4 regions of the Paenibacillus sp. JCM 9796 genome follow, and region 4 is predicted to be linked to each of the others. Evidence: riboswitches for the same ligand, from Rfam matches in the RefSeq annotation. Region 4 holds a riboswitch; each other region holds the start of a gene.

Region 1 (3,307 bases), 1.7 Mb from region 4:
GCTTTAACACACCGTGTCAACTAGAAAACACGAACATTCCATTATATTAATGAAAAATAGTTCGCTTTTCACGCAATGTTCATGCCGTGTTCCTCATTAAAAAACAACGGAGCCAGTTGAATCCCGGCACCGTCATTCCCACTATTTCCCACGTAAGTGTATGCAAAAGGCATATTCATGAAGTCCGGCTCCAGTCATGAACATCCATTCATCCATCATCGGCCTCCTCCCTGCGGGCTCCTGATTTGAATTTCGCAAGCTCCGCCATGCCCTGCCGTACTTCTTCCCGCGATAACCCTCCGTCTTCCAGCTGCAATGTCGAATCCGTCAGCCAGCGCTCGTACATCTCCATGCCGATGTCCAGTACGCGTGAAAGCCCCTCGTTCCATGCATCCCCCTTCACTTCATCGATCCAGTGAAAAAGCGCATCTTCCGCCTTAGCAAGCCGTCCTGTCTCATCATAATAAGGAACAAGCAGTTCGAGCTGGGAGGCCTCCATGCCCGATCGACCGATCAATTCCAACGAAGTCTCGATCCTTCGCTCCGTTTCCTCGCGCAAGTCCGCACTTTCCTCCATCTTACGAATCGTCAGCAGCAGCTCAAGCCATTTAAGCGCCTCGGCCTTCCCGACCTGTATCTGCCCTTCCTGCTGCAGTACCTTGACACGGGCCAACAGCAGGTCTGAGGCTGCGAGCGCCTTCCCGATATCCGGATGTCCGCCAGGCGAGAGGAGCACCAGCAAATCTTTCACCGACAACGCCTGCAGCAGCTTGGAATCCAAACCGACGAGCTGCCTTAACGCATGGTTCAACAATTCCATACGCTCGTGGAACGATAACGCCTGTTTATGTAAAACTTTCATGACTACCCGAGCCGTCTGCTCGATGAGCTTCATTATAATATAATCGCGCTGATACATGTCTGATGCCTCCGTTTCTGTACAGATCGTCCTGCCCCCAAGTCTAGAGCGCAGATTGCAGGAACAGGTTTTTATTGTACCACCGATCCTGTTTCCGGACATCGATTCAGGCCGAAATTCATCGCGATTTACAATTCCAGGAAGTGACTGGATGAATTTATGCATTGAACCATTACGGCAACCTATGGTAAGTTTTTAAAAGCCGAATCGAACAGTTCATTTTCTGAACGTACGGGGGACGCATCACATGGGGTGAATAATTGAGTTCCGCGATTGCCGCGGGCCAGCTTAGGGAAAATCCTCTTCCCGAACCCGACAACTAACCTCGGAGGCTGACAGGAGGGATACAATTGAATAAGAAATTCAAAAGCATGCTTCTTGCATGCAGCTTGATGTTGCCTGCGTTTTTGTCCGCAGCGCTGCCGGCACACGCCGCTCCGTTAAATCTGCCCACTGATATCAAGGTGCAGATCAACGACTCGCTGGTGCACTTCCCGGATGCCCAGCCGCTTCTGGACGGCAACTCGAAGCTTCATGTTCCTGCGCGGACAATCGCCGAAAAACTCGGCTATAAACTGACTTGGCAGCAGGAAGGCTCGCAAATTCACGTTGCGATCAGCAGCGGCGATACGACCTTATCGGTCACAACCGGGGAACAAGTCATCAGCGTTAATAACCAAACCGCTTCAATCGAACATCCGGTGAAAATGGTGAACGGCCGCGTCTATGTCCCGTTCCGTCTGCTTGCCGAAACGTTCGGCAAGACCACCCAATGGGATGCGAACAACCGGATCGCCATTCTCGGTACGGACGGCAAATACCACGCTCCGGCATGGTATCGTCCCAAGACGATCGCCAAAAATTATGTGAAAGTCATTGAAGCGAAGGCTACTGCCTATACCGCTGCTCCAAGCGAGAACGGTGGGTATGGCTCGCTGGATTATATGGGTAACACGCTGAAGCTCGGTACCATCGCTGTCGATCCGAACATCATTCCCCTCGGTTCCAAAGTGTATATCGAAGGATATAACTATGCAGGGCTCCCAACCGGCGGAATGTACGCAACGGCCACCGATGTCGGCGGTGCGATTAAAGGGAACAAAATCGACATCTTCGTTCCTGAAAGCCCGAGTCAAGCATCGCGGTTCGGCATTCAACAAGTGAAAGTGTACGTTCTCGGTTCTTAAGCAACCGTAAGCCCCCCACAACAGCAGCCTTTCGAGGCTGCTGTTTTTATTTGCCTGCCTTTGTTCGTGGATAGCACACTGCGTTTAGCCCGAAACTACAAGTAAATATCCCGGCGGAGGTGGTGTGACATGTTCAGGAAGGTTATGCTGCTGATGTTCTGCTTGCTGCTCTGTTGCACGACGGCGAGCGCCGCGGCGCCCGGCAGCGATGAAGTCGTCTGGAACGTGCAAACCGATCAGAAGCTGATCGCATTAACGTTCGATGACGGCCCCAATCCGGTTTATACGCCGCAGATTCTCGATATTCTTCGAGACTATCAGGCCAAGGGTACGTTCTTCGTACTCGGCAAACGGGTGCAGTTGTTTCCCGCCATCGCCATTCGCGAAGTGAACGAAGGACATGAAATTGCCAATCATACGTTCGACCATCATTATTTGAAAAATTATCCTCCCGAGCGGTTGATTCAGGAAATTCGCCAAACGCAGGAGGTCATCTTTGATATTACGGAACAGATGCCGAACGTGTTTCGTCCTCCCGGAGGTTTTTATAACGACACGCTGCTCCATTCGATGAAAGAAGATAAGCTGACCGTCGTGATGTGGTCCTGGTATATGGATACGAAGGATTGGCGCAAGCCCGGCGTCGACAAAATCGTTCAGCAGGTGCTCGGGAACGTGCACAACGGCGACATCGTGTTGTTTCACGATTTGGAGGGGGATTGCACGCAAACGGTTGAAGCCTTGAAGCGGATTCTGCCGGAGCTTAAATCACGAGGCTATCAATTCGTAACCGTGTCCGATCTTATCGCGAAGACGCGGAAATAAATAAAGCCGGCCCACTGGTGCGTGAGGCCGGCTTTGCAATAGCTTTGGCATGTTACTTATTTTTAGTTTTCCATTATTACATAATTTATGATATTATAAATGAAGAAAAGCGTACATACGTTCCTGTCTGGAGTTGATACATGATGGCGACCGCCACCAAGGACCCGTATATCCGCAGCATCGAACTGCTTCGGGATAAAGTGCCTTCCTTCACCCGTTATCCGTTCCACCTTTCCGCTCTGCGTGATTTCTCCGGGTTAAAGCTTCACCCCAAAGTTACTTATATCATCGGAGAGAACGGAACCGGCAAATCGACGCTGCTGGAGGCGATTGCTATTGCCTGGGGTTTTAATCCCGAAGGCGGCACATTAAATTT
Region 2 (3,307 bases), 1.3 Mb from region 4:
GTGATACTGCTCGTGGTACACGACCGCTTCCAGCTCATCGCGATCGAGCAGCTTCAGCAATCCGGTCGATAAGATGATCTTCGGCCGGAACAATCCGAGCGTCAGCGCGATCGGCTCCGCGCACATGACGACCAGCAGATCAGGCTTGTCCGCGCTGAACCGGGCGTTCAGCTCCTGCGTCGACCGCTCATGCCGGGAAGCGAGCAGCTTCCGCCTCGACAAGCAGACTTGCTTCGCCCAGATCCAGAGGCTTAAGCCGAACGTAGAAGCGACCAGCACGCTAAGCAGCGGCGTCACCGAATCGAAGCCGAGCGCCTGCAGCAGACTGCTGCAAATTTCAAAGACGTTGAACCGAAGCGACCAGCCGAACAGAACATGAGCCGCATATAGCCCCATCTGGGCCCACACGATCAGCGCAAGGACGAACGCAGAAGCAAATAACATTCTAGACCGATTTTCCCACATGGCCTATCTTTCCTTTTTCAGGTCTTTAATTTTTTGTTCCAGCTTCTCGATCATCTCCGCATCGGCCTCTTCCAGCGCGTCGAGCATATGATTGACAACCAGCGGACCGAAATCTTCGAGCAGTTCGTGCGTAATTTCCCTCGATTGAATATCCAGAAAATGTTCTTTTGAATGCACCGGCTCGTACACCGACGCCCGCCCCGCCTGTTTCTTCGTGAGCACGCCTTTATCGACCAAGCGGTTCATCACGGTCATGACCGTATTGAAGTTCAAATGCTCATCCTGCTGCTCCAGCTTCTTCTGGACTTCTTTAATGGACTGATTCGGATGCGTCCACAGGATGTCCAGCACTTTCGACTCCAGCGGTCCGAAGAACCGTTTCAAGCCCTTCTCATAAAACTTGAAGCTATGAATTTTCATTTGCCACGCACCCCACACTACAAATTGTAGTGAAGCTATAAAGCGTTGTCAAATCCTCTCAATGAATCCGGGTCTTATACAGCTTTGTTCCATGGTCCTGGGTACCGTACCGATACTATCGGCCGCCCTCGTATGCGCAATCGCGAGCTTTCGAGGCGTTCCGACAATCGTTCACGAAGCACGTGTAAAAATTACGGAAGGCCCGGCTTCCGCATTTGTATGTATCCGCTTACAATGTCAATCTATCTAGTATACCCGCCCGGTTTCGTTTTAATCCCTGTATTTATTACAAGTTTGTGACAAAAGAAGGATATCGTCACTTTTGCTCGAATAACTGTACTTGGAAAATAAAACAGAAAATATTGCCGAATTTCTGCGCGCAGAAAACGGGGGAACCAGTTTTTGGGTGAATTGATCTCGCTTCAGAGTGATCATAGGGAACCTTCAACCGAACCCTTCAGCTAACCTCGTAGGCTCTGGAAGGGGAAACTTCTTTGAAGAAGCTTGTCAGTTTTGTTTTTTCCGCAGCACTGTTTTGCACGATTTCGGTAGGCAGCGTATTTGCTGAAACCCCATTAAGCGCAGCGGTTAACGAAGGTTTAGGCTCTCCTTACAAATGGGCGGGCACAACAACCAACGGCTTCGACTGCTCCGGCTTCACTTCTTGGGTGTTCGACAAACTCGGCGTCGACCTGCCGCACTCCTCCAAGGGCCAAGCCCAGCTCGGCACCACGGTGGAGAAGAACGACCTCCGTCCCGGCGATCTTGTCTTTTTCAACACGGACGGCAAAGGCATCTCTCATGTCGGCGTATACGTAGGAGACGGCAAATTTTATCACTCCGCCACGAACGAAGGCGTTGTGATCACGAAGATGACCGATTCTTATTATGCGAAGCGTTATGTAACGGCCCGTCGCATCCTTTCGGATGATCAATATGGGCAGGTTATGACCGACGCCAAGTAACCATCGCTAAGACGTAAACGATTCACTTGTCTGGAAAGCCCTCGGCTTGAACCGACGATCCCGCACCTGCGTGCCGGTCGATTACGGGACAAGCCGCCAGGGCTTTCTGTCTTTTTATTCCGGGAAGGAGCCGCAGCCGCGGAGCCGTGATCCAAACAGCGAAAAAAAGCCGTTCTCCCCGTCGTTAGACGTGAAGAACGGCTCTTCTGGTTTAACCGAGCAAGCGATGCAGCGTGCTAATCACGCGTTCTTTCTGAATCGGCTTCACGATAAAATCTTTCGCGCCCAGGCTGATCGCTTCGATGACCAGCTTCTGCTGGCCCATTGCGGAGCACATCAGCACTTTGGCGTTGCGGTCGTACTTCATGATGTTTCGCAGCGCCTCGATACCGTCCATTTCGGGCATGGTGATGTCCATGGTAACCAAATCGGGCTTCAGCATCCAATATTTCTGGAGCGCCACAACGCCGTTCTCCGCTTCGCCGACGACCTCATGTCCCAGTTCTTTCAACATTCCACCGATGATCGCACGCATAAATGCCGCATCATCCACGACAAGCACCTTAGCCATTGGAATCGCCCCTTTTGTCCGAGTCTGCTGTACGCCGCTCTATGTTTTCGACCCAAATTTTCCAATTTTGTGATATACTCATATTATATAGGCTTCTAGACCTAATTCCGATTAAAATCCGACTAAAGTAGATCAATTCAGCTTTAACTCGTTCCTTTTTCCGATATATTTCAACAAAATTCGTAAAGCTCCGGAGAAGCAACGCTCGCAAGAAGCAGCCGGGGCCTTACCGTAGACAACAGAAGTCGAGCGAAGGGAGTAATCCGCACGTGGCTAACCGGAAGATCCTCATTGTGGAGGATGAGCCCGAGATTCGCAATTTACTTAACATCGCCCTTACGGATGACGGGTTCGACGTGTACGAAGCGACCGATATGCAAGAAGCGATTACGCAGTTCGACGCGGTCGAACCGGATTTGATTCTGCTGGACATCGGCCCCCCGGCAACCGCCGGCCTGGAGACGTGCGCGGAGCTCCGCAGCTATTCCAACGCCCCCATCGTGCTGATCAGCAGTCGAAGCGGCTCGAGCGACATTATTCAAGGATTAGAGCTTGGCGCCGACGATTATATCGTGAAGCCGTTCGACCCCGAGGTGCTCGTCGCCCGGGTGCACGCGAACTTGCGGCGCACCGCCATCTTTCGCAGAGATCGCAAGTGGGAGGCGAGTGCCCCCGCCAAGGATGACGTCATTGCATACGCCGGTCTCGAGATCGACCCGGTCCGCTTTCAAGTGCTGCTGGACGGCAAGCCGATCGCGCTTGTGACCAAAGAGTTTCAGCTGCTCGTCCATCTCGCACGCAACCCCGGGACCGTCTATACGCTGGAAGAGCTGTATGCCTCGGTTTGGGGAATGGAAAGTCACGGGAATACGCGTACGGTCATTGT
Region 3 (3,279 bases), 1.4 Mb from region 4:
ATGCAGCGGACTGAATCGGGGCTCTCGCTGCGATGATGTTCGACCGATGTGTTTGTCATCTTCCGCCTCATGCGGACAATTGAATAATCAATTCCATTGCTTCTTACTTAGAATTGCGATAAGATTAGAATAATTATAAATAGTGAGATTCATTTCGCGGACAATAAAAAAATTTACGCGCGTCGAGACTAAAGGAGAGTGCATCCATGATGGTATTGGAACAACTCGACAAAATCAATCGGCAGTTGAGGAGCAGCAACTATAAATTAACCCCCCAGCGCGAAGCGACGGTTCGGGTTTTATTGGAGAATGAGCAGGAACATCTGAGCGCCGAGGATGTGTATATGCTCGTGAAAGACAAATATCCCGATATCGGCCTGGCTACTGTATACCGGACGTTGGAGCTGCTGGCCGAGCTTCATATCGTGGAGAAGATGAACTTCGGAGACGGGGTTGCCCGCTTCGACCTCCGCAGCGAAGAACATACGCATATGCACCATCATTTGATTTGCACGGTATGCGGGGCGCTCAAGGAAATCAAAGACGATTGGCTGCTTGAATTGGAGAATCGACTTCAACAAGAATATGGCTTTAAAGTAACGGATCATCGTCTCGACTTCATGGGCACCTATCACACCTGCAAAAGTAGCGAATGTAAAAGAGCAAGCAAGGCAATATCTTAAAATACCTTGCTGACGGGGAGTCTTTCGATCTTGGAAAGACTTCTTTTTGTTGTGCAGGAGAAGACCCGCCTGCATAACCGTTGCGAAGTTACCGGAAGACCGAGAGGATCTATGGAGCTGGAAAAATCAGCCTAAACTCGTCGGCGAGGTAAAAACTTCAAGCTTTGCAGTTGACTGGCCGTTAAGGTTAAGGTATGATGTAGAGTAATCGTAAAATTTACAAATATTATTGTCGTGAACGGCCCCGGTCCAAGTTGTAGTGACAAAAATGCTAACATCCGGTCAGGGAACTGACTGCGTGCTGGGTTTATAGCGGTTTACATGGGGGGTGTGACATTGAAGAAGAGCACGCAAAACGATGATGAGACGATCATTAGTCATCACTCCCAGACACAATGGCAACGCCGGGAACAGGAATTGGCCTGTTGGGTGCAGCGAGCGAAGCCAAGAAAGCGTCCCAAACAAACCGTTATTTTGGGGAATACCCCGGTAGATGCCGAACTGCTCATGGCTCTTACCCTCCTTAAGCGGACGCGCATCCAGACGGAATTTTCTTGCGCGGGCGTAAGTTTATTGGATGAACCTGAAGATCATTCGCTTTATGCGTATATAACCATCACCGGCTCGGCGACAGCGGATCGATTCGTACAGCTGGCCCTGACACGGATGAGACACCGTCTGTTTGTAACATGGGAGCCGCGCCGGAACCGGTACGATCTTTCTTCATTTTTTATCGGACACAACCGTTCTTTCTGCTTGCTGATGCAACGATGCGCGGAAATATTCGTTGAGCTTGAGGACGAGCAATCAAGGTAATTGGCAACTGTAGAGGAGGTGAACAGGATGAGGGTAATCGTAACATTGGCTTGCACGGAAACGGGAGATCGTAACTATACGACGACAAAAAACAAAAAGAATCAAACCGGACGATTGGAAATGCGCAAATATTGTCCGCGTCTCCAAAGACACACCTTACATCGGGAAACCAGATAAACATATTTCCTTGACTTATCAAAAATGTTTGTATATCATAAACGTACGCTTAATTTCCGGTTTTCGAATCGGAAAGCGGGGGAACCAATGTAATTGGGGCGAATCATGTAACGATGTAGGGAACCATCTTTCCCGAGCCCGGCAGCTAACCTCGTCAGCAGGAGATGGGTCAAGTTTCTACATGCATTAACCTGCATCTATTGACCCGAGATCAGGGTCTTTTTGTTTGTTTGTTTGAAGACCCTTCGAATGACGATCGGTTATCGCCATGCTGCGATATCGTTCGTCTCGATCGGGTCTTTTTTGTTTTACTTGTTAAAAGAAAGCACAAATCGTTTATTCCAGGAAAAGGAGGGAACAGATCAGGTCTGTGGTTTGAAAAAACTCGTAGTAGGAGGAGCAAATATGACACAGCCGAAATATATAACGGATATTGATAAGATACTGGAAATTCCTGAGGATGAAAGAAAGAAGCTTAAACCGATTACAGATAAGTTTGTATTTCGGGTGAACGACTATTACTTGAACCTGATTGATTGGGACGATCCTGAAGATCCGATCCGAAAGCTGGTCATTCCTAATGAAGGGGAGTTATCCGAATATGGGCGCTGGGATGCCTCCGATGAGGATACCAATTACGTAGTGCCGGGCTGCCAGCACAAATATCGGACTACGGCTCTCTTGCTGGTTTCTGAAGTATGCGGTGCATACTGCCGATATTGTTTCCGGAAGCGACTCTTTCGCAATGACGTTCATGAAGCGACGAAAGATATGGATCCCGGTCTAGCCTACATTGCGAGTCATCCGGAAATTAACAACGTGCTGCTTACCGGAGGAGATAGCTTGATTCTGGCAACAGCCAAATTGGAAAGTATCCTGAGCCGGTTAAGAGAAATCGACCATGTTAAAATTATACGGCTCGGTTCGAAAATACCTGTTTTTAATCCGATGCGGATTTATGAAGACGAACGATTGCTGGAAGTCATCCGCCGTCATTCAAACGTAAACCAGCGGATTTATGTGATGGCGCATATCAATCATCCTCGCGAGATTACCGCCGAAGCCAAGAAAGGCTTTGAAGCTCTTCATCAAGCCGGCGCTATTGTTGTCAATCAGACGCCTATTCTTAGAGGGATCAACGATAACCCCGAACGATTGGCAGAGCTGCTGGATAAGCTGTCATGGGCCGGCGTAACCCCCTATTATTTCTTCGTCAATCGTCCGGTGGCCGGCAATCGCGAGTTCGTTCTGCCGCTGCAGCAAGTGTACCGAATCGTGGAAGAAGCCAAGGCGCGCACTTCAGGCTTAGGTAAAAGGGTGCGTCTATCCATGAGTCACACCTCCGGCAAAATCGAAATTCTGGCTATTGATAACGGAAAGGCCTATCTGAAATATCACCAGTCGCGGGATAACGAATACGGCAAGTTCATGGTGTTGGATTGCCCTGAAGATGCGGCATGGTTCGATGATCTGCCAGGTAGCGATCAATATTGGCAGAAGCCCCAAAAGAAAACCGATGAAGTTATTTCGGTGAATGAGCTCCCTGATCTGCCGCGAGCGCATGCTAGATGAACAACCACATAAGTCATGTAATAAAGCATCG
Region 4 (3,307 bases):
CCGCTGTACATCAGCGAGAAGCCCATCAGGATGCTGTCCATCGCCGCGTGGGCGAACAGGGCGGTCAGGAAGCCGTACCGCAAGTACGCGTAACCGAACACGATGCCGATGACCGACACCTCTACAAGCCGGGTGTACACCGGGTATACCGGGTACTGGGTGTGACTCATCGCCCAGATGACGCTAGGCACAAGCACCGCCACGAAAGGACGGCGTGTCAGCTTTAGCATAAGCGACACGCCGAGCACCCGGTAGACGGCTTCCTCGGAGATGGCTGCAGACCAGGCCAGCAGCGGAAACCATTCGGGGTGCAGCATATTGTACACCGAATCGGTCGGGTCGTTCACGGCCCAGACGTCGAACAGCTCGGTGGCGGCGAAGAACAACGCCTGCTGGATGCCGAGAATGAACAGGGCGATCACATATCCGCTGCTCATCGCCTGCTTCACTTGCCCGCCAAAGTCCGCATCACGCCATACGGCCCACGGGCGCTCGCCCCGGTCAAGCGTCAGCCGGCTTCCGGCAACCAGGGCGAAGTAAGAGGACAACGCCATCAGCGCCACATAGATGTTGCTGATCCACAAGTACAACACCGCATCCGGCCCCGAAGGACCGCTGCCGTGCATCGTACGGAAGGCGGGCATCAGATTGTAGTTATTGCTCACATAGATCGCCAGGAACACGATCGACAGCAGCGCGCCGCGCGCGAAGTCGATCTGTTTGCGCTGCCGTACGACGAGGATCAAGGCGGCGAGCGCCATCAGCAGCGATGCGAACAAGCTGATCCGCGTCATCAGAGCGGACCGCTCGTCCTGCATCTGCTGCCAGAGCGTGAAGCTTTCCGGCGGCGGGAATGCCGGGCGGAACGACACCGCTTGCCCGTTCGCCGTCTGCACGTGCAGCTCCAGCGGGGCTTCGCCGATCCGCTCCGTCTTGCTGACGAATACGAATTCGCCGGGCGGGCGTTTGTCCGCAGCGCTGCCAGCCAGTGTGAACGCAGCCGGATCGAAGCCCATATCGCGGACGGCGCTTACGGCGATCGAGGACGCATCCGTTTCCGCCGCCGGCCGCGCTTCGGTTTTGGCCGTCGGCGCTTTCGAAGCGCTATAGCTGATCACCTGACGGTTGTTGAAGTTGACCCCGATGTAATAGGTGGCTTGCCCATCGCGGATTTCCACTTCGTAATAATCGATTGGATAACGCTTCTCGAACCGCTTTCGATACTCTTCCTCCAAGCCTTCCTTCTGGATGTACCCGCTGCGAACCGTGTTCGATTGAAACAACGTATCCGCCGTGCGGCCGGGCGAGAGCCCGAATTTGTGATCGGCGAAGGCGATCGCGAGGTCGGCCGCTTCCGCTTTACTAATGGCAGGCGCCGCCTGTGCTTCCCCGTCAAGATCGTTGTGGTCCTGAATCAGCGGGGCGAGATAAGATAGCCCGAAGTACAGCAGAAGACCGATGACCGCCAGCCATAAGGGGGGACGAGAACCTTTGTTGGGCATGACACACTCCTTATCCGGTAAATCGTAACAGCTTATCTTAATCGTATTCTCCGTTATGGCCATCCATGCTAATAGGGTAATCTCATGATATCACGAGAAACCGCCGGAAAAAACAAGCAAGGAGAAGACTTCACCGTTTGAGAGCGCTGTCATGTATCGTAATGTTCCGAAAATCCTTCCTTTTCCGCCAAATAGAGCTTTGTACTTCGTTCCAAAGAACCTTATAATTCATATCAATTGAATAAGAAGCCGAATTTCTTCAAGAAAACGGGGGAACCATGAATCATAGGGGTGAATTCCGTGCAGGGCCGGGTAACGGGCCGCATGGATAGGGGGCCTGTATACCCGAATCCGTCAGCTAACCTCGTAGGCTTGTGTTACAGGAACCTTGGATGGCACTGGGTTTCCCGTGTCTTTTTTTTGTTGTTCATAAAAAGTTGAGAAGGTGCAGGTTCAGGATGAAATCCAAATCGAAAAAAATCGAGCTTACCCCGCCGCAAATTTTGGTCATCGGGTTCGCCTTGATCATACTGGCGGGCGCCGGCTTGTTAACGCTCCCGGTGTCAGCGGCGTCCGGGGTGCCGACGCCTTTCCTGGACGCGTTGTTCACGGCGACCTCGGCGACCTGTGTGACCGGTCTGGCCGTAGTCGATACAGGCACTCATTGGTCTTTATTCGGCAAGATTGTCATTATTTCGTTGATTCAGGTCGGCGGTCTCGGGTTCATGACCATGGCCACCCTGTTCGCCTTCGCCTTGAATAAGCGGCTTTCGCTGAAAGAACGGCTCATTCTTCAAGAAGCGATGAATCAGGGCAGCATGGAAGGCATCGTGCGCTTAATCCGTAAAGTTCTGGTGTACTCGTTGACGATCGAGTTCACAGCGGCTGTCATCTTCGCCATCCGGTGGTCGTTCGATTTAGGTCCGGTGCGTGCGCTGGGGTATGGGGTGTTTCATGCGATCTCGTTCTTTAACAACGCCGGGTTCGATCTGTTCGGTCCGATTACCGGCCAGTTCTCCAGCATTACGGCTTACGCGGACGATTATGTGATCAATATCGTCTCCATGGCGTTGATTATATTAGGAGGGATCGGGTTTGTCGTCCTGTCCGACTTGATGGAGTACAAGCAGCGCCGCCGGCTGTCGCTCCATTCCAAGGTCGTGTTGAGCGCGAGCGGCATTCTGATCCTGGTCGGCGCCATCGTCATCTTCATCTTTGAATTTACGAATCCGAAGACGCTTGCCACGCTTAACTGGAACGGTAAAATACTGGCTTCGTTCTTTCAATCGGTCTCCCCTCGAACGGCCGGCGCGAACAGCATCGACATCGCGGGCATGAGGCAGGCGACGCAGTTTTTCATTATTGTTCTCATGTTCATCGGGGCGTCCCCGGGATCGACGGGTGGCGGGATCAAGACGACGACGTTCACGACGCTGATCGGGGCGATTATCGCGATGATCCGGGGGAAAGAGGATATCGTGCTGTTCCATAACCGGCTCGGCAAAGACCGGATTCTTAAAGCGATTACGTTAACCATGATCGCCTTGTTCTGGGTCATCCTCGTCACCATGCTGCTGTCCACGACGGAAGATCACAATTTCCTGATGATTTTGTTCGAAGCGACGTCGGCTTTCGGCACGGTCGGACTGTCGATGGGGCTCACGCCCGATTTGACCACGTTCGGCAAGTTGATGATCGCCCTTACGATGTTTATCGGCCGGCTCGGTCCGTTGACGCTCGCGTATGCGCTCGGTCCGAAGGCAGAGAAAGAGCTGTTCAGATACCCGGAAGGGAAAATTACGATT

Evidence for each region. Region 4 has a riboswitch for cyclic di-AMP ahead of ACZ439_RS18765 (TrkH family potassium uptake protein). Riboswitches for the same ligand answer to the same signal wherever they lie in the genome.
Region 1: linked by a shared signal. The riboswitch ahead of ACZ439_RS10265 (stalk domain-containing protein) and the one ahead of ACZ439_RS18765 (TrkH family potassium uptake protein) in region 4 are both predicted to bind cyclic di-AMP.
Region 2: linked by a shared signal. The riboswitch ahead of ACZ439_RS12340 (C40 family peptidase) and the one ahead of ACZ439_RS18765 (TrkH family potassium uptake protein) in region 4 are both predicted to bind cyclic di-AMP.
Region 3: linked by a shared signal. The riboswitch ahead of ACZ439_RS25405 (KamA family radical SAM protein) and the one ahead of ACZ439_RS18765 (TrkH family potassium uptake protein) in region 4 are both predicted to bind cyclic di-AMP.

The regions. Positions count from the first base shown of each region.
Region 1 is NZ_AP043723.1:2,147,479-2,150,785, forward strand. Features, by position in the region: gene ACZ439_RS10260 (DUF6483 family protein) at 209-919, opposite strand; cyclic di-AMP (ydaO/yuaA leader) riboswitch at 1,110-1,268, shown strand; gene ACZ439_RS10265 (stalk domain-containing protein) at 1,270-2,106, shown strand; gene ACZ439_RS10270 (polysaccharide deacetylase family protein) at 2,236-2,931, shown strand; gene ACZ439_RS10275 (AAA family ATPase) at 3,075-3,307, shown strand, end outside.
Region 2 is NZ_AP043723.1:2,559,554-2,562,860, forward strand. Features, by position in the region: gene ACZ439_RS12330 (M56 family metallopeptidase) at 1-465, opposite strand, end outside; gene ACZ439_RS12335 (BlaI/MecI/CopY family transcriptional regulator) at 469-885, opposite strand; cyclic di-AMP (ydaO/yuaA leader) riboswitch at 1,239-1,376, shown strand; gene ACZ439_RS12340 (C40 family peptidase) at 1,380-1,850, shown strand; gene ACZ439_RS12345 (response regulator) at 2,062-2,421, opposite strand; gene ACZ439_RS12350 (response regulator transcription factor) at 2,691-3,307, shown strand, end outside.
Region 3 is NZ_AP043723.1:5,276,374-5,279,652, forward strand. Features, by position in the region: gene fur (ferric iron uptake transcriptional regulator) at 207-683, shown strand; gene ACZ439_RS25395 (hypothetical protein) at 1,020-1,499, shown strand; gene rpmG (50S ribosomal protein L33) at 1,527-1,676, shown strand; cyclic di-AMP (ydaO/yuaA leader) riboswitch at 1,713-1,852, shown strand; gene ACZ439_RS25405 (KamA family radical SAM protein) at 2,082-3,248, shown strand.
Region 4 is NZ_AP043723.1:3,867,597-3,870,903, forward strand. Features, by position in the region: gene ACZ439_RS18760 (CPBP family intramembrane glutamic endopeptidase) at 1-1,502, opposite strand, end outside; cyclic di-AMP (ydaO/yuaA leader) riboswitch at 1,740-1,890, shown strand; gene ACZ439_RS18765 (TrkH family potassium uptake protein) at 1,961-3,307, shown strand, end outside.